Regions from separate parts of the Staphylococcus schleiferi genome, predicted to be linked through region 3. Evidence: riboswitches for the same ligand, from Rfam matches in the RefSeq annotation. Region 3 holds a riboswitch; each other region holds the start of a gene.

Region 1 (6,357 bases), 1.1 Mb from region 3:
TTTTCAATATTTAAGACTTTATTCCCTACTGTTTCGCTAATTTTATTGGAAATACCCATTTCAACTCCACCTTTCAAACCGTTATTACCTTCTTATACCCCGTTTCAATTTCAAATATTACTGAAGTGTCACAAAAATCAATTTAAGATATTTCGACGGTTTAAAATGTGGATGTGTTTTAAAATCTTTAGGCAAACCCATTACCTCATCAATTTGATAAGCGACGCCTTCATGATCTAACGTTTTTTTAACCATATTTTTAAATGCTTTTAATGAATAAGCACTGTGATTTGTACTTAAAATGAGACTGCCCTTCGCATTTAATAATGTTAAAGCCCCTTCAATCAATTGCGGGTAATTTTTAGTAACAGAAAAAGTCTTCTTTTTATTGCGGGCAAAGCTTGGTGGATCAATCACGATTGTATCGAATGTCAGCCCATGTCTTTCTGCATATTTATAAAAATCAAACGTATCCATGACAAAAATATTTTGTGATTTCGGATCGATACCATTGAGTCCAAAATTTTCTTCAGTCATGGGACGGGAACGATTCGCTAAGTCTACACTTGTTGTTTTTGCACCGCCTGTCGCAGAAATTACAGAAAACGCACCTGTATAACTAAATAGATTTAAAACCTTTCTGTCTTCTGAATAATAATCTCTTAATTTTTTTCTTGCCTCTTTTTGATCTAAAAATATACCTGTCATCGGTCCATCATCGAGGTGCACATTGTAAAACGTGAAATTTTCCTCAATCACAATTGGAAATTCCGGTTTTTCCCCTTCAACCCATCCACCTTTAATAGATTGATGTTTAAATCTCGTTTTTTCAAAAATTGAACGAAACGGAAAGACCTGTTTGATTGCCCCAAGAATAGAATCACGAAATTGATAAATTCCCACTGAATACCATTGAATCAATAAGTGACCATCATAGGAATCAATCGTTAAACCACCTATTCCATCCCCTTCTCCATTGAATAGACGAAAAGCATTAGTTCCTTCAATTTGATAATAGTATTGGCGTGTTTCTAGAGCTTGTTCAAATAACTGCTCAAAAAAAGCTTGATTAATTTCATCATCTTTTTCATATGATAATATCCAACCTAACCCTTTATGTTGTCGTCCAACGTAGCCGACACCGATAAATGAATTTTTAGATGTTAATAATTGAAATAAATCTCCCTCTTCTAGTCGATCGTGGCGATAGATGTCCTCTTCTTCTATTAAAGGGTATTGATTAAGATATTTATCTTCTTTTCCTTTATTTAATACTGCGGTTTTCATATAATCAGCCTTTCCCTTCTTGTCATTACCACCATCTTAACACGAAAAATATGGGAGTAACATTGTTATCGTAGTACCGATGTGGACTTTCCAACATGAAAATGTTCGCTTTAATTTTGATGTAATCTCACTAGGTCGTGTGATTTCTTTTTTAAGAGGTATTAATACTTTTTTCACGCCTCAACACAGGCATTGCATACGGATTTTTATCATTAAAAGAAAGCGCTAAGACAATTTTCTAGTAAAATCATCTTAGCGCGATTGATTTTGGGATTGGTGTCCCAGTCTCTCCAAGCTAGTATTCAATTATTGCGGTTTTCTTGGTACGGGACCTGGTTGTCTCAATTGTAAGACGAAAGCAATAATAGTCGGAACTAACATTAAAATTAGAATTGGCGTGATGAAAATGGATAATAACAATCCATGTACGACAATGACGATATACTCTGTCAATAATTTAAAGAATAAAATACTAATCATAAATAATTGTAAATAATAATATTTACCTCTTAGCATTCGTGTTACAGACGTTAAAATAAATAAAATAGCAACAATTAAAAGAAGAAATAGACTAATCCACTCGTATACATATTGTGTTTGTGAAAGTTCCCAATCTCCAGATAAAAATAAGGCATTGCGGTTGTTAAATTCTAATAAAATAAAGAACAATAGAATTACACCACAAGCAATGGTTACGTAGCCTTTATTTAGCCATTTTGGACGTTTTTTTAGAAACGTAGGGATATCATCTTCTTCCAATTTAGCCCATTTAAACCATTTTTCTACAATCGCTTCACGCTTAGCACGTAAGCGTTCGATATCAATACTTCTACGTGTACGATGCGAAATATCATGTGTGAATTCAACTGTACGATCTTGAAAATCCTTGAAATGAATTTTAGAGGTGTTCGTAAATTGATACTTTTTACTTCTAGAATATGGATTTTCTTCACCTGTAATCTCTTCTTGCGATACAGGTAGTGAACGACGAAGAAATAAGAAATTCCATATTGCCATTTGTCCAATCAACCATAATACGACGAAAAATGTATTGATACTTAAAACGTCGATTGGTGCTATTTGACGACTTTCAATTCTTGTATAAAGTGCCAATTGTGTAATGATATAACAAATGCCGTAACTAAAAATAATCCATAAATAATGTTCTTTACGATGTAATGGATTCAGCTCATCTTTATACGCAATATAACCAATATGAATTAGAAATGGAATGATGAAAACAAACGCAATCCATCCATACACTTGTGACATAAAAATGAGTGTTAAAACGAAGAAAATGATTCCGATAAGTAAAAATAAAATAGATATGTCGTAATCAAATCGTGTCGTATTTGTGAGTGTTCGACCTATGAAGAGCATTAAAATACCAAAAAGAAGAATAATAATGCCACTTGCTAGCGGGATATCACCAATATACTTACTCATCACGCGGATAATTTCATTGAAAAAGGCCATAATGAAGTCCCATAAATTATCAATCTTAGAAATATGGTGCTTGCCATCCTTTAACTCATGAATGAGTGGAATATTTATAAAAATAATCACACTTAATAAAATTGACAGTGCACCGATAATATAGCTATAAATGACCTCGGTGTATTTGTTAAACAAAGACATCCTCTCACCTCAAAGTTATTATATACGAACTATGAATACCTGTCTGTAAAATTAATCAAATTCAGTCTTTAGAATGAGAATTTTCAATACTTATATCGCATCAAAATTTTAACTCGATTTCCCCACTATTGCGTACAGCAAGCATCCACGTATATACAATTGAAAACTTCAAAAAATACTTGATTGGTTTAGTATACCAAAAGATAGTCAGCACCTTAACCATTTCACTCATGCTTAAAATGACAAACTAACCTTCGTATATCATTCAAATTTTAGCACCGCTTCATCAATACGACTCAAATGATCTGAAAAGAAAAGCACTTTTCAATACATAAGTTTAAAATATCAAACCCCTTGGATGTCTCATCTCCCCCTCATCGCAGCCAAAACACGCATTGATATACATCCTTTAAAATCTTGTTTGAAACAATTATGTTTAGCGTTTTTCAATATGGGTTATGTATTATTATAGCTTTAAACGAAAGGGAGGCGTTTTAAATGTCTGAAAAAGATATTAAAAAAGCTGCAGAACAAGCAAAAGATAAAGAGCAAGAATTAAAAGATAAAAAAGAAGATGCTAAAGAAGGCGCTGAAAAAACAAAAGACGATATTCAAAAAACTTTTGAATAATGCGACCTTTTTATTTGAATGCTGTGCATTTATAGAAGTTTAACAAGGGATTGAACGTTAACATGTTCTAATCCCTTCTTTTGTGTTTGACAGACATCTCATTAGGCATATCATTCAAAGCATAGTATTGAAATTGTCGGCCATCTCGCCATTAAAAAGAATGTTGAAGAGTGTTGACTTTTGAATGGGCTAGGTGTACATTGACATTAACAATTAAATACGCACGCACTAGGGGTGTGAAAGCTGAGATGAGGATAAGCCTCGAACCCTTTGAACCTGAACTAGATGATACTAGCGTAGGAAAGTGTTTCATTTATAATGGATACGCCTTGTTATAGGAGAAAAGCACATGCTTCAATTAAGATGACTTGTATCCCATATAAATTATCACAGCATACGTCTGTCTCTAGTGTAAGAGATATGCGTATTTTTTTAATTTTGGGAGGTATACAGATGAAGAAAGGCTTAACATTATCAGATATTCTGGTCACTGTATTGGTTTCAGTCATTTTTGCAGTGATTTATAATTTATGGTGGATTGTGAATAATACAGTTCAACCTTTAGGATTACATTTAGATCAACTTTTGTATGGTATGTGGTTTAGTGCCGCTGTCGTTGCATATCTTATCATTCCAAAAATGGGGATTGCACTTTTAGCTGAATTTGCTGCAGGAGCTGGGGAAACGATTCTCATGGGACGTTTTGATATTCCTACGATTATTTATGCATTGCTACAAGGTCTTGCTTGTGAGATTGTATTTGCTATTTTCAGATATAAATCTCGTGCATTAATGGTAGCTGTTCTTGCAGGTATGGCAGCTGCAATCATTAGTTTACCGATTGACTGGTACTATGGTTACTTAAATGAAGTTGCCACATGGAATCTTATTTTACTTATTTCATTCCGTGTTATCAGTGGTGCAGTTCTAGCGGGTGTATTTCCTTATATCTTAGTCAAAGCCCTGGATCAGACCGGTGTCACTAAACTATTTCGACCTGCATCTAAAGATGATTACGATACATTGTAAGGTGGCTTCATTGTGTTAAAAGTTAAAAATTTACGCTTAAAATATCCAAGCGCACCCTATAAAATTTTTGATGGTATCGATATTGAAATAAAAGATAAAGAAAAAGTACTTTTACTTGGCCCTTCAGGTTCAGGTAAAAGTACATTACTCAATGTATTAAGTGGTATCGTACCGAATTTAATTGATTTACCTATGAAATATGATGAACTGCAAATTGCTGAGCACTCAGGTGTTATTTTTCAAGATCCTGATTCACAATTTTGCATGCCACAAGTGAATGAAGAGCTTGCTTTCATTTTAGAAAATCAGCAAGTCCCCCGTCATGAAATGGATGCAAAAATTCAATGGGCTTTAAAACAAGTGGGCCTTGATATTAATCCTAAACAATTGATCCATCATCTTAGCGGTGGGATGAAACAGAAGCTAGCCATTGCTGGCACTTTATTACAACGTGCAGATACTTTGTTTTTAGATGAGCCCACAGCAATGCTTGATACAGAAGCTACTGAAAATTTATGGACCTTGTTGAAAACGCTATGGCAAGACCAAACGGTATTAATTGTTGAACATAAAGTGGCACATATTTGGGACCATGTTGATCGTGTCATTTTAATGAATCATCAGGGTGAAATCATTCAACAAGGGACACCAAGCGATATTATGAAAAATTATGAATCTCTACTCACTGAATATGGCGTATGGCACCCTAAAGCATGGTCGCATGCCCCTGAACCACAAAAAGCTCCCTTTTCTGAGCAGGCATCATTATTTGAATTGGCGTTTCATCAAGGGGCTGTCCAAAGAAATCGTCAAACTTTATATGAAGTTGAAGACTTGACCATTCGTTCTGGAGAATGGATAACTTTAACTGGGAAAAATGGTACAGGCAAAACGACGCTATTAGAATCGATTATGCAGTTGATTCGTTATAAAGGCAAGATGACTTTTAATGGCAAAAAACTCACTAAAATTAAAGATGCTGCGCAACACATGTATCTGGTTTATCAAAATCCGGAGCTACAATTTATTCAAAATAGTGTATACGATGAAATCTATATTAATTACCACCATATGGATTCTAAAAATGCCAAATCTCGCACGTCTGAGATGCTCGCACTTCTTGATTTAGAGCATGTCTCACAGCAACATCCTTTTGAACTCTCAATGGGACAGAAAAGACGTTTAAGCGTGGCAACAGCTTTAAGTACTGAAGCGGATATCATTCTCTTAGATGAGCCTACATTTGGTTTGGATAGTCACAATACATTTAAACTTATTGAATTGTTTCAAAAACGTGTCGCTCAAGGACAAACGATTTTAATGGTAACCCATGACCCACATATTATTCAACGTTATCCATCAAGTCGTTTAGAAGTTAGAGGCAAACAATTACATGAAGTCGAGGTGGTGCGTGAATGATAGAGTCATGGAAAATACGTAATACGTTTATGGATCAAGTGAACATTGTAACGAAGCTATTTTTAGGCATCGCGTTATTCTTTTTCATCATTTTTATTCATAATTTTGATTTTATGATTTACCTCGCCACAATCATGTTTATATTTATGTGGCTTGTTAGTGGAACTAAATGGAAAGTTGTTTTAACCTTTTCGCTTATTGCGACATTTTTTGCGCTGACTTCATCTCTTTTTATGATTTTTTATGGCCATGGGAAGCACGTTTTATTTTCGTTTGGTTTCGTCAAAATAAGTACTGAAAGTTTAGTCAGAGGCCTTCACCTCTCTTTTCGAACAATGACAATCAGTTATTTTG
Region 2 (6,357 bases), 400 kb from region 3:
GTCACTTTTTAGTAGATAACGGTTACGAAAAGCAAACTGAAATTACATACTTACAACCTTCATTAGATCGTAACGGTAAGCCCATCCCTTTAGATTTATATGTGAAAGGCAATATTCCTTTAACTAAGGATATTTTTGGTACAAGTGTTAAATCCTGCTACATTTTAAAATATGTTTATGCGAATCAAATACCACGAAGTATCATTTATCCATTACTTGTTAAAATGGGTTTACGCAAAGAACATCGCCCATAAGACCTTGAAATCAATGCTTAAAGCCGTTAAAATAATGAGAGAGGCAGACTGACGGGTCACTGAACGCACACTTCCGTACGTCTAAAAAGAAGAGAAAGGATCTAATGATATATGCTGACAAAAGAATTTGCCCAAAGATCAGGCTTAAGTGAAAAGCAAGTACGTAAAATCGTACAGCATCTTGAAGAACGTGGTTACCATTTAAATAAAACCGAATACCGTGGTCGAGAAGCGACTGATTTTAAAGAAGAAGATATTGAATTATTCCAAGAGATAACAGAACGTGTTGCACGTACAAATAGTTATGATCTTGCTTTTGAAGAATTAGAACAAGAAAAAGACTTTCTACAAGTTATCGTCAAAGAAGACAAACAGCACTTACCGAGCGATCAACAAGTGCCACAACTTATCAATGAATTACGCAATGAAATCAACAAAATGCGTGAAGAACGTCAAATGTTAGGTCAGATGGTCAGCCAAGTTCATCAACAACAAGAAGAATTAAAAGCGTTACATACCCAATTAAACCAACAACTTGAATCGAATAGTAAGTCTCTGGAATCACTGACAGCCGCACAAAAAGAACAAAGTGAACAATGGAGTCAAACGCAACAAAGCATCGAGACTCAAACTAAAGAGCAACAAGCACTTGTGCAATCGATTCAAAACAGTGAAAAGAAAGGCTTCTTCCAACGTTTATTCGGTGGTTAAAGCCATCCAACCTTTGCGTATCTTGCATATTTCAAATATGAAAGTTACAATAATAAATGAAATCAAATAAAAATTTATATGCTAGGGGTGCTCGAGGCGAGCTGAGAAAGAATTTATCTTAACTCTTTGAACCTGAGGTGGTTAGAACCAACGAAGGAAAGCGTATGATGACAATGAACTTAGTTCAACTCTTTTTAATGATGATTCAATCATCATTTTTCAATCATATACGTGTTCCTCCTGCATCCTTTCATGCAGGAGGCTTTTTTATGAAACAAACAATTATTATTGGTGCCGGCGTTATGGGTTTATCCATTGCAAGACAGCTGTCCTCTCAAAACCGGCATATTCGGATTATCGATCGTTATACCCCAAGAATGAATGCATCTTACGCTGCGGGAGGCATGCTTGGTGCACAGAACGAGTTTTTTGAAGCCAATCCACTGTATCACCTCGCTATGGAAAGTCGTGCAATGATGCCTGAAGTTGCAGCTGACCTCGAACAAGAGACTGGAATTAATATTGAATATCAAAAATACGGTTTAATTAAAGTGGCTTCTCAAAAACAAGATATCCAAGCAGTAGAAGCGCAATTCCAATTTTTACACAGCCAAGATCACACGATTAAACAACTCTCAAAATACGCTCTAAAACAACGTTTCCCCAAACTCGATCCTAATCAAAGTGCTGCTTTTAAAATCCAAGATGATGGTCAAATTAACGCAAACACCTATACGAAAGCATTAATTGCTTCCGTTATAAAGCGCGACTATATTGAACTCATGACACAGACCGAAGTCTTAAAAGTTGAACGTCATCACAATGGTTATACAGTCATTACCTCTAAAGGCAACTTTTCAGCAGATGAACTGATTATTGCTGCGGGCGCTTGGTCGGGGACTTTACTCCAACAACTCCATATCCAATTACCTACTCAACCAGTTAAAGGTGACGTTAAGCTGATTGCCTCTTGTTATAAAGGGTTGAAGGAAACCATTTTTAATATGAATGGTTGTTACATCGTACCCAAATTGCCTAATCGTTTCTTAATTGGTGCGACATCAGACTTCGATAGCTGGAGTATTGAAAATGATGCGAACAACTTGTCATGGTTAGATCAAGAGAGCTTGTCTATGATTCCGCAACTCAAAAATCATCATGTAATCAAAACATGGACGGGCATTCGACCTATCACACCTAACCAAGAGCCAATTATGGGAGAAGTTGAAGACCATCTTTATGTATCCACAGGGCATTATCGAAATGGTATTTTACTCTCACCTATAGCAGGTACGTTGATGGCAAAATTGATTGACGGCCATGCTAAAGCGAAAGAACAGCTCACCCCCTTTTCACCCAAAATTGCTCAGATAAAAAATAAAGCTTGATTTTATACTTTTTTCCTATTATCCTATTGTATAAGTCGGAATTAAGAAGGAAGCGTATTTTGATATGTCTGTGTTTTTAACTATTGTTAATTTAATTATTTTTATTTTCGCTCTTATTGGACTTTGGTTCATGACGAAAAAACATGTTAAATTCCCTAAACGTGTCTTTACTGCACTTGGTTTAGGGATCTTATTAGGCCTTCTACTCCACCTCATTTATGGTGTTGATAGCAAAGTCACATCAAAAACGACAGAGTGGGTTGGCTTAGTGGGTGATGGTTACATTGCCCTCTTGCAAATGATTGTTATCCCATTAATCTTTGTTTCAATTGTTGCTGCTTTTACGAAAATCGATATTGGTGAAAAGTTTGCTAAAATGGGCGGATTGATTTTTGCTTTCCTTATTGGAACAGTAGCAATCGCAGCAATTATCGGTATTATTTATGCAGTCGTCTTTAATTTAGATGCTTCTAGCATTGACCTCGGTCACGCTGAGAATGCACGTAGCTCTGAAATTGCAAGTCAGGCTAAAGAATTAACGGCAACGACATTACCTGCTCAAATTTTAGAGTTAATCCCATCTAACCCATTTTTAGACTTTACGGGGCAACGTGCGACATCTACAATTGCTGTCGTAATCTTTGCCGCTTTTGTCGGCTTTGCCTTTTTACGCGTGACACGTAAACAACCTGAAAATGGTCACACACTTAAACGCGGTATCGACGCAGTCTATTCACTTGTAATGGCTATCGTTACATTCGTCTTAAGACTTACACCGTACGGGATTCTAGCAATTATGATGAAAACCATTGCGACGAGTGACTTCGCTGCCATTTGGACGCTAGGAAAATTTGTTATCGCATCTTATGCTGCACTCATCACGATGTATATCATTCATATGATTATCCTTGCTATCATAGGCGTCAACCCAATTCAATATATGAAGAAAACAGCCGAAGTCATTTTATTCGCGTTTACTTCACGTTCAAGTGCCGGTACATTACCATTAAATGTTCAAGCACAAACGAACCGTTTAGGCGTGCCTCAAGCCATTGCAAACTTCTCTGGCTCATTTGGCCTTTCGATTGGACAAAACGGTTGTGCGGGTATCTACCCTGCCATGCTAGCCATTATGGTTGCACCTGTAGCTGGCGTAGAGGTTGATTTTAAATTCCTTGCAACTGTTGTTGTTGTCGTCGTACTCAGCTCATTTGGTGTTGCTGGTGTCGGAGGCGGTGCAACATTTGCATCTATCCTTGTACTTTCAGCGTTAAATTTACCAGTTGGACTCGCTGGTGTACTCATCTCTGTTGAACCTTTAATTGATATGGGACGTACAGCGCTAAATGTTAATGATTCAATGTTAGCAGGTACTGGAACAGCTAAATTAACAAAACAATTAAATGAAGAAACATTTAATTCAAATCACTATGATGAATTAACACCGCAACATTAATAACATCATAACAAAACCCCTTTCAATCTTACGTGTGGAAAAGATTTGAAGGGGTTTTTGCTATTACAACTTTATGATTCAGATACTTTCAATTAAAAGTTTGCTGATTTATTTCCTATTAAAACCTGCCATTTGTAACCATTCTTTCATTTCTGTACGTTGCTTACTGCTCATAAATCTCGCTACTTGTTGTGACCATGTCTCATTGCGCTCACCGTTTGTACGCTGACTATAATATTGTGATACTTCTTGATCATATGCCTCTAGCTGTTTTGATAACTGTTCATCATTTTGGGAATACGTATCAATATGAAAAACATGTTCACGTGGCAATCTTGGTTTAGGAGCACCATTTTCATCATCAGCTGGAACGCCTAATGCCATTCCAAACAATGGAAAAACATGTTCAGGTAGTTTTAATATTTCTCTCACACGTTGTACGTCATTACGTAATGAACCTAAATAAACAATGCCGTAACCCATATCCTCTGCAGTCAGTGCAATATTTTGTGCTGCCAACGCTGCATCTACTGTACCTACGAGTAATCCCTCAGAAGACTCAAAGCTATCTTCCATATCAGCTTCAAGTTTCTCACTAATTAACTGATGACGGTGATAGTCAATCACGAAAACAAGTAAATAACCATTTTCTACGACGTAAGGCTGCCCAGAAACTTCTTTTAAAGCTTCTTTCTTTTCAGCATCTTCTATACCAATAATTGATGTTGTCTGTAAATAGCTAGAAGTTGAAGCCATTTGCCCTGCTTCAATTAATTTTTCGATTGTGTCTCTACTAATTTGATTTGATTTAAACTTTCTAACTGAGTGATGTCGTTTTGCCAAATCATACACATACTCTGACATTTATAAACACTCCTTATCCTTTTTCTATATCCTATCAAAACACTCAAGAAAACGCATGTCCCTTGCATATCATGCATACCCTTAAATCGTAGAAAAATAACAACAGAAGACATGCTGTATATTAAATTGGTCGTTGTTGATTGAGAGGCTATGTATTTCTGTACTATATAGTTGTAATTGAGAATCAGCGCCCGTAAATGATATTAGTAAGCATCTTATTCATCGTTCATTTGAATTGTTTAACACTTTTTAGAATAAAATTAATAACGCCTTTATTATCCAATTTCAAGCCTTTTTCATCATTAAGGTGATACATTTATTAGAATTTAAAGCGCAATTTTTATCGTTTTAATCGCGCTAACACAGGTCGAAACGCTGATTCCACTGTCTTTCGCAGCGTATGTCCCTTTCAACAATGATATTTATTTGACGGAAAGCATGTTCCATGTCATAATAGCTATTGAGATTAGAATTATTATTAATAAGGAATTATAATTAAGACGAGATGTCTTTAAATTCTAATCTAAAATAATAATGATTCATATAATAGGAGGATTTCGATTATGTCATTAATTGGTAAACAAATCGAGGAATTTTCAGCACAAGCTTACAACGCAAAAACAGATGAATTTGTTGAAGTTTCACACGAAGACTTAAAAGGTAGCTGGAGTGTTGTTGTATTCTATCCAGCTGATTTCTCTTTCGTATGTCCAACTGAATTACAAGATGTTCAAGAGCAATATGCGAAATTACAAGAACTTGGTACAAACGTATACTCTGTTTCTACAGATACACACTTCGTACACAAAGCTTGGCATGATCACTCAGATGCAATTAGCACATTAGAATACACAATGATTGGTGACCCATCTCAACAAATCACACGTTTATTTGATGTATTAGATGAAGAAAAAGGTCTTGCACAACGTGGTACTTTCATCGTTGACCCTGACGGTGTTGTACAAGCTGCAGAAATCAATGCAGACGGTATCGGCCGTGACGCAAGCACACTTGTTCACAAAATCAAAGCTGCACAATATGTGCGTGAAAATCCAGGTGAAGTTTGCCCAGCAAAATGGGAAGAAGGCGGCGAAACTTTAACTCCAGGATTAGACTTAGTCGGTAAAATTTAAGGAGGCTATGCTGCATGTTAAATCAAGAATTGAAGCAACAATTATCGCAACTTCTTGATTTGATGGAAGGTGACGTTGTACTTAAAGCAAGTACAGGTTCTGACGAAAATTCACAAAAAGTTGAAAACCTTGTGAATGAAGTTGCAGAAATGTCATCTCGAATTACAGTAGAAAAAGCTGATTTAAAGCGTACACCTAGCTTTAGTATCAATAGACCTGGAGAGGACACTGGCATTACATTTGCTGGTGTCCCTCTTGGTCATGAATTCAACTCTTTCGTTCTTGCACTTTTACAAGTCAGTGGACGTGCTCCGAAAGAAGAACAATCTGTAATTGATCAAATCAAATCTATTGAACAACCACTTCACTTTGAAACTTATATCAGCTTAACTTGTCATAAGTGTCCAGACGTTGTTCAAGCATTAAACTTAATGAGTGTATTGAACCCTAATATTACACACACGATGATTGATGGTGCTGTATTTAAAGAAGAAGCAGAAGACATCATGGCTGTACCTGCCATCTTCTTAAATGGTGAGCAATTCGGTAAT
Region 3 (6,357 bases):
TTCATGCTAGGTATGGTGACAATTATGCTTGCGGATGTAATTGATGATGGGGAAATGCAATTTGGACGACGCCACGACAGTTTAAATACTGCGATGTATACTTTCATGACTAAAGCGGCACATGCGTTATCGGGTCTCATGATTGGTGCTGGCATGTCGCTATTTCATTTTATTCCAAATCAGCATCAGCGCATTGAAACGCAAATGGGGATACGTGTGTTGGGATTGATTTTGCCAATACTATGCATTGTAATCAGTACTTTTTTATATCATCAGATGTACCCTTTAAAAGAGAGTAGTAAGATTAAAAGAGGGCGGACATCCTCATAAATGTGATAGAACACCTTTAAGCAATGCTGTATTCATTCTTATTTTATACAGTTCCTATCCTCAAAGATAACAAGGATTGCGCAGCGCAAGATAACAGCGCATACGCAATCCCGGTCTCTACCATCCTTTTAATGATTTAAAAGCTTTTTTGTAACCTAAAATAAATCATATCTCAGGCATGTCGTTTTATTGAGAATATATTTGATCATCAATATATTTAGACTTTTTTAGCAAGCTCTGTAATGTATTTAAAGAATGCATCATGTTCAACATGATTGATCACTTGAATGAGACGTCCATTTTGATCGTCTAAATAAGTTCGACCTTGGCTAGGTCCTTTTGTATAAACGGAAGCTTTTACTTCCTCTTTTTTGACCAGTGAAGGTTGACCCACATAAGCTGTCGTCAAGACATCCCATAAAAAATAAGTCGAATTCGTTTGAAAATGTGTTAAAGGTGGCACAGCTGCATAGCTGACGCCTAGGAAGTCAACACCCGGATAGTGGCGTTCGTCTGCCCACATTTGACGGATATTAAGCGTTAATGGCACTTGGTTTGTACTTTCAAGTGCGACCATATCGATTGGAATCGTGCTATCAAAAACAGTTTTTACTGCTTCTGGATCCCAAAATGCATTCCATTCTGCCGTTCCATCATGTTCAGGTTCTTCCACATTACCGCGTTCTAAAAATGTACCGCCCATCCAAACGAGACGTTCAATTTTTTCAGTAATATGAGGAGCGACTTGTAATGCTTTCGCTAAATCCGTTAAAGGTCCTGTAAATAATAACGTCACGGATGTCTCAGAAGTTTCAAGACGATCGATGATATCTTGATATGCAGGAACCGTTCTTAACTGTGATTGTACAGGGACCCGTTCATTTAAGATAGGCAAGGCATCCATGAAAAAGGCATGCATACGCCAGTCTTTTGGAAATGGATTTTTACCTCGTTCTTCTGAAGCGGCGACATCTAGAGGATAACGAGAAAAACGATTAATAATTTTACGAGAAGCGCTCTCTGCAGGCTCAACATAGCTATCTGCGCCAATCGCACTGACTCCAATTAACTGAATATCCTCCATCTGTAAAAGTAAAAACAGTGAAATGAGGTCATCTACACCGCCATCATGGTTAAAGTAAACGTGCTTCATAAATTTCTCCTTATATTGAAGTTGTTGTATAAATACGACTTATACTATGTTCAATGTACAACGCGTGCCGTGGAATGACAAGTGATGGGATACTTTTTGTGTTGGAAGTCAGAAGAGATAGTGGGAGACTGACATAAAAAAGAGCCCAAAAAAGTAGCAAGATGTTACTTCGGGCTCGTTTGCATGTTATAGCGAGTTAAAAAATGTGAGATGTTTAAAGCGAAATCATTTAAAACGTAGTGCCACTTTGGCGTTCATCCGTTAGGTAGATCCATTGAACGATGTCTTGGAAAATGAGGTCATTATAGCTAGATTCATTAAAAATTTCATGTTGTAAGTCTGAATAAATACGTATTGCTTTATGTTGTGAAGCAATTTCGTCATAAAATTGTAATGAATCTTTTGGATTAACGATAGGGTCTGCTTGACCGTGTAAAACCAAAACATCATCTACAAATGCATCTGGGTTTTCTTTCAGTTCGAGAATACCATCTACAATGGCATAAGTAAGGCCCATCGAGATTTCATTTGGAACGAGTGCATCGTGGATATAATCTCTAACCACATTGAGGTCAGAGCAAATGCCTTCTGATAAAACGTTAGTAAAATACGTGTCTGGTGGTGTTTGTCTGTCGCCGTATGCTTCTGCAAAGAAACGATTGTTATCTCTAGTGACACCGCCAGAAGTTATCATACCATTCACGCGTCCAGGGTAGCGTGTACCATAAAAGGCAACGTTGTAACCACCCATGCTGTGACCGATTAAGTATATTTTATTACCGAAGTTGTCTTTAACATATTGAACAACTGCATCTAAGTCTTCTATAATTTGATCTTTATGATCATAGTGTGTTTTTTTACCTTCAGAGCGTCCATGTCCACGTTGATCATAACGAATAACATTGATAGAATTTGAAACTAAAAAGTCAGTAATTTTATCATAACGGTCTAAATGTTCAGCTAAGCCGTGAACAATAATGACATTAATTTGTTCATCAAGCGTTTCATCATCTGGTAGTTCAAAATCAAAAAGTCTTTCTGCGCGTGTGATTTTAGCATAAAGCTTTGTCCCATCTTTAGACGGAATATAATCAATATAGCTCATTATAAAACCTCCTTTGATGATTTCTTTTAGTTTATCCCAAATGAATTGAAAATGGAAAAATTTTCGCCATGTTTTGTTTGATTTAATTTATTCATTGCTCAGTTAAATGCTTAAAACTAATAATTGCGTTATAATGATGACATTCAAAAATAGATAAGGGGGAGCCACCATTGCAACTCATATTTGATCCGAATGTCAACATGATATACAGAATTGTATCAGGTATTTTTTTTCTGATAAATGTTGTTTTAGCATTGTTTATTATCTTTTTGGAACGGGATCGGCGTGAAGCAACAGCGACATGGGCTTGGCTGTTGTTACTATTTATTATGCCGATATTCGGTTTCTTGCTGTATTTGTTTTTCGGTCGAGCGGTAAGATTGAAAAGCTCGCGTCATGAACAAGGAAAAGAAATCGAGGATGCGCGAACGCGTGTCAAAAATCAAAAGCAACAATTCATTGATCGCACCTTTAAAACAGAAAATCCTGTTGTAGAAAAGCAATCTGATTTAGTGGAAATGATGTTGACACGTGAAGTGAGTTTTTTGAGTGAAAATAACCATGTGAAGACATTTACTGATGGACATGCACTTTTTGAAAAGATGAAGCAAGATTTAAAAGCAGCCAAAACCTCTATACACATGGAATTCTATATTTTGAATCTAGATGGTCTTGGTAAGTCTGTTCTTGAAATATTAAAAGATAAAGCGAAGGAAGGGCTTGAAGTTAAACTTCTCTATGATGCGGTAGGTTCAAAACAGTTAAGAAAATCAAAATTAAAAGATTTAACTGAAGCGGGTGTAGAGGTTGAAGCGTTTTTCCACGCGAAAATTATTCCTTTCGTTAACTTTCGTGTCAATAATCGGAATCACCGCAAAAACGTAGTCATCGATGGCGATATCGGTTATGTGGGGGGCTTTAATGTAGGGGATGAATATTTAGGTTTAGATGAAAAGATGGGTTACTGGCGTGATACGCATCTACGCATACAAGGTGATGGTGTGGACGCGTTACAACTTGGTTTCATTCACGATTGGAACTCACAAATTGCTGATGAATATCAACTTGATTATAGTGAACGTTATTTCCCAGAAAATGCGCGTAAAGATGGCCAAGTTGCTATGCAATTAGGTCTGAGTGGACCGAACAGAGATTGGCCACAACTCGAATTTGCGTATTTAAAAATGATTATGAATGCGAAATCAACTATTTATATGCAGTCGCCTTACTTTGTCCCTGATGTGGGCTTCGTCAATGCTTTGAGAATTGCTGCAAAATCAGGTGTCGATATTCATCTAATGATTCCGAATAAACCAGACCAACCTTTCGTTCATTTGGCGACATTGACAACGGTCGCATTGTTAATGTATGAAGGTGTCAATGTCTATACGTACGAAAATGGTTTTATTCATTCCAAAATGATGGTTATCGATGGAGAAGTGGCGTCAGTCGGCTCTGCTAATATGGATGCGCGAAGCTTTAAATTGAACTTTGAAGTGAACGCGTTGATTTACAATCAAGATATTGCTGAATCATTGATTTCTGCATTTAAAGAAGATTTAAAAGTCTCTAAACAATTAACACCTGAACGGTATGAAAACCGGTCAAATTGGGTTAAATTTAAACAATCGATTGCTAAATTAGTCTCACCGATTTTATAATTTGAGCTTTGTTTATAAACCAATCGGTGTAACGAAATGCATACTAGAAACAGCAATTTTTCTAAGATGAATTGTCATATTACATTTTTAGTGTTACGATAAATTTGCAAAACTTAAATATGAACTTGCTAGGGGTGCTTTAATGAGCTGAAAGAGGTGCAAGCCTCAACCCTTTGAACCTGATCTAGATTATACTAGCGTAGGGAAGCAAACGAAATGATTTAAAAGATAAAGTGGTTTTTTGAAACGCTGTCTATTTTGGTTTAGTCTTTCATAATGAAACGAGCCATCTCAGGACGCCTGCCACTTCATAATATATTCGTTTCTTTAATGCGCACTCAGCTTTTCTAGAGTGCGCATTTTCTTTGGTTTTCAGTTGAATTAAAGGCCTCGAGCATGAATTAGGAGGCAAAGGGAATGAAACAAGAACAAATTGAATTGAAGAAAAATTTTCCGGCAAGTCAGCGTATTTACAAGGAAGGTGTCGACCCTGATATCCACGTCCCCTTCCGTAAAATTCAGTTATCTGACACAATCATGGACACGGAAGTACTTCATAATGATCCAATCGTGGTGTATGATACAGCAGGCCCTTACCATGACGATCATTACGAAGTCGATGTTACGAAAGGAATTCCTGCATTGCGTGACAACTGGATTGAAGCGCGTCATGATGTTGAACATTATCAAGGACGTCGTGTGCAATCGATTGATAATGGTTTTAAGTCAGCGTCGCATCAAAATTTAGTGACACATCCTTTTCAATATCAACCTAGAAGAGCCAAAGCAGGCCATCAAGTTACCCAAATGCATTATGCTAAAAAAGGGATAATTACGAAAGAGATGAAATTTGTTGCTTGTCGTGAAAATGTCAGTCCAGAATTTGTAAGAGATGAAATTGCTAAAGGGCGGGCGATTATCCCAAATAATGTTAATCATCCAGAGTCTGAACCGATGATTATTGGTAAAAATTTCCAAGTTAAAATTAATGCCAACATAGGGAACTCTGCAGTATCTTCTTCTATTGAAGCAGAAATTGAAAAGCTCGTGTGGGCAACACATTGGGGTGCAGATACGATTATGGATTTATCGACAGGTAAAAATATTCATGCAACACGTGAATATTTGATTCGTAACTCTCCGGTGCCGGTTGGAACAGTGCCGATTTATCAAGCGTTAGAAAAGGTAAATGGCATTGCAGAAGATTTAACGTGGGAAGTGTATCGAGATACTTTAATTGAGCAAGCTGAACAAGGTGTAGACTACTTTACGATTCACGCAGGTGTATTATTACGTTATATCCCATTAACTGTAAATCGTTTAACGGGAATCGTTTCTCGTGGAGGCTCAATTATGGCACAATGGTGTCTCGCACATCATGAAGAAAGCTTTTTATATACACATTTTGATGAGATTTGTCAGATTTTAAACCAATACGATATCGCTGTTTCTTTAGGGGATGGCTTAAGACCAGGCTCTATTTATGATGCGAACGATGAAAGTCAAATCGCGGAATTAAAGACGCTAGGTGAATTGACTGAAATCGCTTGGGCACACGATGTCCAAGTGATGATTGAAGGACCGGGACATATCCCGATGCATAAAATTAGAGAGAACCAAGAGCTCGCTGATTTTTACTGTAAAGAAGCACCGTTTTATACTTTAGGACCTCTTACCACTGATATTGCGCTTGCATATGATCATATCACTTCTGCAATTGGGGCAGCACAAATTGCGAGTCATGGAACAGCCATGTTATGTTACGTGACGCCAAAAGAACATTTGGGATTGCCTAATAAAGAAGATGTACGTGAAGGTGTAGTGACGTATAAAATTGCAGCACATGCCGCAGACCTCGCAAAAGGCTTGCCGGGCGCTACAGAACGTGACGATGCAATCAGTAAAGCGCGATTCGAATTCCGATGGATTGACCAATTCAATTTGTCTTTAGATCCTGAACGTGCGAGAGCCTATCATGATGAAACATTGCCAGCAGAATCAGCTAAAGTCGCACACTTCTGTAGTATGTGTGGGCCAAAATTCTGTTCAATGCGTATTTCACACAATATTCGAGACGCACATAAGGATCAATTAGAGGGCATGCAAGA
Region 4 (6,357 bases), 700 kb from region 3:
GAAATTTTCTTCGCCGCCACCTTTAGCTTTGTCGATTGCTCTTTCAATAATATGGTTGGGTACAGAATAAGTTTTAGCACGTTCAAGTACAAGTTTTAACGCTTGGTTTGACTCTGGATCTGGCTCTCCTGATTTTGCGGCCACATAGATTTCTTTACCAAATTTTGCATAAATACGACTTGTATTTTTATCTTTTTGTGCTTTCTTTTCTTTAATGTTATTCCATTTACGTCCCATTACTTCCATCTCGCTTTCACATGCTTTTTTGAATACTCTTTATTATACATGGAAATTTTACAGTATGGCAAATTCTACTCAATGTGAACAGGTTGTACGAATAATCGTTGTACTAATTCATGCGCCGTTTGCTGATCTGACGCGTGATAAATCAACAACCGCCCATCTTGATATAATGTCATTTCATAGTCTTTATATTGTAATCGTTTAATAAAATGATTTTCGATTAAACATGTCACACTAGGATGGATTTTTGCTGAAAACTGCTCTGGAGAGAGTCTATATTGATAAACGCCACCACACAGTAATTGTGTTTGTTCAAGTTGTTTATGATTTAATCGATCATATTGATGTTGAGCACAAACTTTACAATCTTCTTCTTTCAATGCTTTGATAGACAATGTTTTCATTTTGCCACGATAAATATCCATTGTCGTCATACGATAAGAAAAATCACCATGCATCAAATAATGGAAGACTTCTGCTACAACCAGACTACTCGCCATATGAACAGCGGGCGGAAGAACACCATTAATATCACAACTTTCCATTGTATCTGGTACGTCTGGCATTACACAATGTAAGCATGGACCATCTTGATGAATTGGAAAAACACTCACTTGGCTCCCCACTACTGCCCCATAAATATAAGGAATATTTAACTTTCTAGAGGCTTCATTAACTAAATAACGTGTTTCAAATCGATCAAGTCCATCTAAAATCATGTCGGGTTGCGTTTCATTGAGGATACCCAATATGTTCCTTGCTGTAATCTCCTCATTCAATGGTTCTATCGTCACTTCATGGTTCATTGCTGACAGATGTTGTTGTAATGCAAATACTTTCGGCGTCATAGCTTGTACATCTGCTTCAGTATAGCCACTTTGACGATGTAAATTAGATAAGGACACCACGTCTTTATCAACAATTGTTAAACGGCCGACACCACTTCGCGTCAATTGCTCTGCGATACCACTGCCTAGCGCACCAACACCGATAACCATCACATGTAATTGTTGCAGTTGGACTTGTCCTTGTTGACCAAAAGGTTTAAATTTCTCTTGTCTGTTATAGCGGGTCATTATAAGAACCCTAACCCCTCTGATGGACTTGATTGAACAGCATTATAGCGAATAGGAATACGACCCGCTTCATAGCTCAAGCGACCCGCTTCAATACCTTTTTTCATTGCTTCTGCCATTTTCACAGAATCTTTAGCACGTGATACTGCAGAATTTAATAATATCGCATCTGCCCCAAGTTCCATCGCTTCCGCACAGTCTTTTGCTGAACCTATCCCCGCATCCACAATAACAGGAACTTGGCTTTTTTCTATAATATAACGTAAGTTTAAAGGATTGCTAATCCCTCTTCCTGTACCAATTGGCGAAGCAAGTGGCATCACGGCATGTACACCGAGCGCTTCCAAACGTTTCGCTAACACAACATCATCTGAAATATATGGACAAACAATGTAGCCTTTTTCTAATAAAATTTCACATGCTTTATAAGTTTCGAGGGGATCAGGTAATAATGTTTCATCATCACCAATTACCTCTACTTTAATCATGTCACATACACCAGCTTCATTTGCCAATTCAGCAATACGTACTGCTTCTTCAGCCGTTTTCGCACCTGCTGTATTTGGAAATGTCGTAAATTTAGATAAGTCCACATTGGCTAAAGGGTTCGGCAACTTTTCATCATACAAACTCATTCGGCGTACCGCAAATGTAAGTACTTCTGTTTCAGATGCATCAATTGCACGAGATTGAATCTCTTCATTTTCGAATTTACCTGTTCCTAAAAACAATCTTGAATTGAAACTTAAATTACCAATTTTAAACATCATTAACCGCCTCCAACAAATTCTAAAAGTTCTAACTGATCGTCTTCACGCACTTCAGTTGTATCCCACTCTGAGCGTTTTACAACTTCTTCGTTACGTTCAACTGCCATGCGTTTTGATTCAATACCAAAGTGATTCAATATATCACGAATCGTAGTGCCTTCATCGAAAAGTTGCCTTTCACCATTCACATATACTTGCATTACCTTCACTCCTTTGCACGCCAATAAGTGACCATTTGTCTAAACTGATGGATTTCGTTTGAAAACGCACTTCCGATACATGCGATCCCCGAAAAACCTGTAGGAACGTTTTGGATTGTCTCAAGACGAATGCCTCCAATTGCAATAATAGGAAAGTCAATAGACAACACTGCTGCAATTTCACTAGAGGATCGTGGTGGCTGATGGGGCTTAGAGGGTGTGGGAAAGAGATGACCAAACAATACGAAATCAAAATGTTGGGCTTGCGCATAGCGAATACTATTTTCAGAATGCGTAGACATACTAATACGATAATCCGGCGACTTCTGTTTGATATGTTCGGCGTTAACATCACCTTCTCTGAAATGAAGGCGATGAATGCCCAATTGCTCGGCAAGCTGCACATCCGTATGTACAATCATTTTAGATTTTGGAAAACCTTCATCATGCAACTTTAAAATCCAATTTTCTAGTTCAGGCTTTCTCATAGGTGTCCTGAAAATGACGCCATCAATATCAGGTTCAATTGCACACAAGCGTTGAATATGCGTATAATCAAGCCTTTGATAAGGTGTAACCACTACAATCATCGTATCCATCCTCCTTAACGCAACAAAAAAAGCTACTTTTCATAAATCAAATTAAGAAAAGTAGCGTGTTATTCCCACGAATTCAGCCACTTTCCTACGCCAGTACGAACTGGATCAGGTTCAGGAATTTTGAAATCGCATTTCAATCTCAGCCATTCGCAATGGCACTTCCAGTGGAATCGTTTTATCTATTCAATTGCGTTAACGTTTTACCATACGTGTTAATTCTAACACATAACGAATAATACGGAAAAGGTTTAAGAACAAATTGAAACCCATCTCTCTAAGTGAAAATTGTCCTCGTTTCATCCGATTAAAGTCATAAAGCGTATACAATAAGAATAATAACAAACCTACCACCGCAATGAGCGTATGGTAAATCGGGTTATGGATAAACCACCCAAGTAGACTTGCTAAAATTAAAGCGATAAGTGTCACGAATAAATATTTTCCAATACTTGAAGCATCTTTTATCAAAAAATAACCTAAAAAGCCAAAGATAAGAAACGCCGCAATCGCTAATAAAACAGTGTTAAAAAATACACTTGGCCCTAAATCTTCTAACGTATACATAAATGTGGCATAGGATAATAAGCCTGCAACAATGGTATAAATATGTGAAATGATAGGACCACTAAAACGTACACGTTGGACAACCATCGAAATCAGAATAAGGATAAGTAATCCTATCGATAGCGGTTGGCGCCATGCTTCTGGTAAAAATTGACCTAAATAAGTTGAAATCCCAAAAATAAGCCAATAATAAACAAAAAAGAGCCAAACTTTTCCATAAGCCTTACTAGGGGGTTGATGTGTTGATGATGACATCTTTTCTCTCCTTTCTTTTTGGTTGTTATATTTTACGATAGATTGTGTTACGAATAAAATAAAGTCTCTTGTCTTGTACCCGAAAATGCACTTTTTAGACCTCATTCAATATCGCATTAAATTTTCATCTCGATAAATTCGCGTCTTATGGCCCTTTTTATTACGTCATTTTTTATTTTACATTCAGTTGAAACAGCCTGGGTATCAACCTATAAAACACTTCAACGCCCTTATTAAGCCATTAGAAATTGCACACTGTTCAATGACTCACTGTTACGATGAATCGATGCACGTTTGAATTTAAAACAATGAAGCACTGTATATTTTTGACGATGCATGGATGGCGAGACGCCTGAGGGAACAGGACAAGCCGAAGACTACAGGCTGAGGCTGTCCCCTCGGAAAGCGAAGCCATCCATACAAGTAATCCAACATCAAAAACGCTCTAAGACAGTTTAATTAAAAACAATCTTAGAGCGTTTGAATTGAGGAAATAACCCCAGCCTCATCTCATCATAAACCGTACAACGGCCACTGTACAATCAACAATTAATGTGCTGACAAATGATCTAACGCCATATTTAACGCCAACACATTCACATAGTCATCATACATCGTTCCTTTATGTGCTTGCTTAGTAATTAATTGATCAATTTGTTGTGGTGAGAGATTTCGTTGTTTTGCAATACGTGCCACCTGTTGTTTTGCATTATCCACCGTAATATCCGGATCTAAACCTGAACCAGATTCTGTCACCGCATCAATCGGTGTATGGTGACCATCATCTTGTTTTAAGTCTTCTACTCTCTTTTTAAGTTCAGGATTGCCATTTGAATAGTTATCACTACCAGAAGCCACCCCTTTTTCTTTTAATGTCGTTTTATCCATATTATATTTGACAGCACTCGTTCTTCCGTGAAAATACTGAGGTTCATTCCACTGCTGTCCAATGAGATTTGAACCTACTACCTTACCATTCTGTGTCACAAGACTTCCGTTAGCTTGGTGATGAAACAACGTCTGTCCAACTGCCGTTACAGCCAATGGAAAGAGGACACCACACAAAACCATTGTCATTACAACGAGTCCTATGCTACTTCTTATCGCTTTCATATACACCCTCCTATATCCACCATTGAACAATGAGATCGATGAGTTTAATTCCAATAAACGGAACAATCATACCACCCAATCCATATACCAACATATTTTTCATGAGGATGGTCTCCGTTGAAGCACCTTTAATGCGCACACCTTTCATCGCAATTGGAATTAATAATGCAATAATCAGTGCATTAAATATTAACGCTGAAACAATTGCAGATTCAGGAGAATTCAAACGCATAATATTTAAAATACTCATTTCCGGTACAGTGACCATCATCATTGCAGGTAAAATCGCAAAATATTTCGCAATATCATTCGCAATACTAAATGTTGTCAACGCACCTCTCGTCATCAATAATTGTTTACCGATTTTAACAACTTCCATCAGTTTAGTTGGATTTGAATCCAAATCAATTAGATTTGCTGCTTCTTTTGCACTTAATGTACCTGAGTTCATAGCTAATCCAACGTTGGCTTGTGCTAATGCAGGCGCATCGTTTGTTCCGTCTCCTGTCATCGCGACGATATGCCCTTTTTCTTGTTCTTCTTTAATGACTTTTATTTTATCTTCTGGCTTACATTCTGCGATAAAACGATCCACACCCGCTTCTTTCGCAATAGTCGCGGCAGTTAATTCGTTATCACCTGTACACATAACTGTTTCGATGCCCATTTGACGTAACTCTTGAAAACGTTCGACCAATCCTTCTTTAATGACATCTTTTAAGTAAATAACGCCTAAAATGGTTTGATCTTCAACGACGATTAAAGGTGTTCCGCCTTTACTAGAGACTTCAGTAACCAGCGATTCAATATTAGAAGGTACCCTGCCGCCTTTTTGTTTAACATATTTAATCATACTATTAGGTGCCCCTTTAAAGACAGCACGATCACCCATGATAATACCGCTCATACGTGTTTCCGCTTTAAAAGGTTGGTAGTCACCTTTGACTTCATCCGGTAATTGAACCGATGAAGCTTGCGCCAAAGTAACAATACTTTTGCCTTCAGGTGTATCATCATAAACAGAAGTTTCGTAAGCTGCGACGAGTAATCTGTCGTACCATTCTTCATGCACAGGCATCAATGATTCCGCTAAACGGTTACCATAAGTAATTGTGCCGGTTTTATCCAAAATTAATACGTCTACGTCCCCGCATGTTTCTACGGAACGTCCGCTTTTAGCTAAAATATTAAACTGTGTCACACGGTCCATCCCAGCAATACCAATAGCTGAAAGTAATCCCCCAATCGTTGTCGGTATTAAACATACTGTTAATGCGATCAACGTTGCAATGGGCACATTCAGTTTTAAGTACTGTGCAATAGGATAAAACGTTAAAATAACAACTAAAAAGATAATCGTTAAAGTGATAAGTAAGGTAAAAAGTGCAATTTCATTTGGCGTTTTTTTACGTTGTGCACCTTCGACTAAGGCAATCATTTTATCTAAAAACGTAGCCCCTTCCTCACTATCGACTTCAATAATAAGCCAATCCGATGTTACAGTTGTGCCACCAATAACACCTGAAAAATCGCCACC

Evidence for each region. Region 3 has a riboswitch for thiamine pyrophosphate ahead of thiC (phosphomethylpyrimidine synthase ThiC). Riboswitches for the same ligand answer to the same signal wherever they lie in the genome.
Region 1: linked by a shared signal. The riboswitch ahead of MUA40_RS08380 (ECF transporter S component) and the one ahead of thiC (phosphomethylpyrimidine synthase ThiC) in region 3 are both predicted to bind thiamine pyrophosphate.
Region 2: linked by a shared signal. The riboswitch ahead of thiO (glycine oxidase ThiO) and the one ahead of thiC (phosphomethylpyrimidine synthase ThiC) in region 3 are both predicted to bind thiamine pyrophosphate.
Region 4: linked by a shared signal. The riboswitch ahead of MUA40_RS10280 (thiamine phosphate synthase) and the one ahead of thiC (phosphomethylpyrimidine synthase ThiC) in region 3 are both predicted to bind thiamine pyrophosphate.

What each region holds. Positions count from the first base shown of each region.
Region 1 is NZ_CP094712.1:1,786,903-1,793,259, forward strand. It holds gene MUA40_RS08360 (hypothetical protein) at 1-59, opposite strand, end outside; gene MUA40_RS08365 (class I SAM-dependent rRNA methyltransferase) at 118-1,287, opposite strand; gene auxA (lipoteichoic acid stability factor AuxA) at 1,594-2,925, opposite strand; gene graF (glycopeptide resistance-associated protein GraF) at 3,424-3,555, shown strand; TPP riboswitch at 3,776-3,875, shown strand; gene MUA40_RS08380 (ECF transporter S component) at 4,009-4,584, shown strand; gene MUA40_RS08385 (ABC transporter ATP-binding protein) at 4,597-6,003, shown strand; gene MUA40_RS08390 (energy-coupling factor transporter transmembrane component T family protein) at 6,000-6,357, shown strand, end outside.
Region 2 is NZ_CP094712.1:2,471,316-2,477,672, forward strand. It holds gene MUA40_RS11780 (hypothetical protein) at 1-254, shown strand, start outside; gene MUA40_RS11785 (DNA-binding protein) at 366-965, shown strand; TPP riboswitch at 1,039-1,141, shown strand; gene thiO (glycine oxidase ThiO) at 1,235-2,353, shown strand; gene MUA40_RS11795 (L-cystine transporter) at 2,418-3,809, shown strand; gene nfsA (oxygen-insensitive NADPH nitroreductase) at 3,918-4,673, opposite strand; gene ahpC (alkyl hydroperoxide reductase subunit C) at 5,237-5,806, shown strand; gene ahpF (alkyl hydroperoxide reductase subunit F) at 5,821-6,357, shown strand, end outside.
Region 3 is NZ_CP094712.1:352,284-358,640, forward strand. It holds gene melB (melibiose:sodium transporter MelB) at 1-330, shown strand, start outside; gene MUA40_RS01445 (nucleoside hydrolase) at 548-1,483, opposite strand; gene MUA40_RS01450 (alpha/beta hydrolase) at 1,713-2,588, opposite strand; gene cls (cardiolipin synthase) at 2,759-4,249, shown strand; TPP riboswitch at 4,370-4,472, shown strand; gene thiC (phosphomethylpyrimidine synthase ThiC) at 4,667-6,357, shown strand, end outside.
Region 4 is NZ_CP094712.1:2,172,096-2,178,452, forward strand. It holds gene MUA40_RS10260 (YebC/PmpR family DNA-binding transcriptional regulator) at 1-237, opposite strand, end outside; gene MUA40_RS10265 (ThiF family adenylyltransferase) at 312-1,319, opposite strand; gene MUA40_RS10270 (thiazole synthase) at 1,319-2,086, opposite strand; gene thiS (sulfur carrier protein ThiS) at 2,089-2,289, opposite strand; gene MUA40_RS10280 (thiamine phosphate synthase) at 2,295-2,879, opposite strand; TPP riboswitch at 2,954-3,061, opposite strand; gene MUA40_RS10285 (Bax inhibitor-1 family protein) at 3,081-3,707, opposite strand; gene kdpC (potassium-transporting ATPase subunit KdpC) at 4,257-4,820, opposite strand; gene kdpB (potassium-transporting ATPase subunit KdpB) at 4,831-6,357, opposite strand, start outside.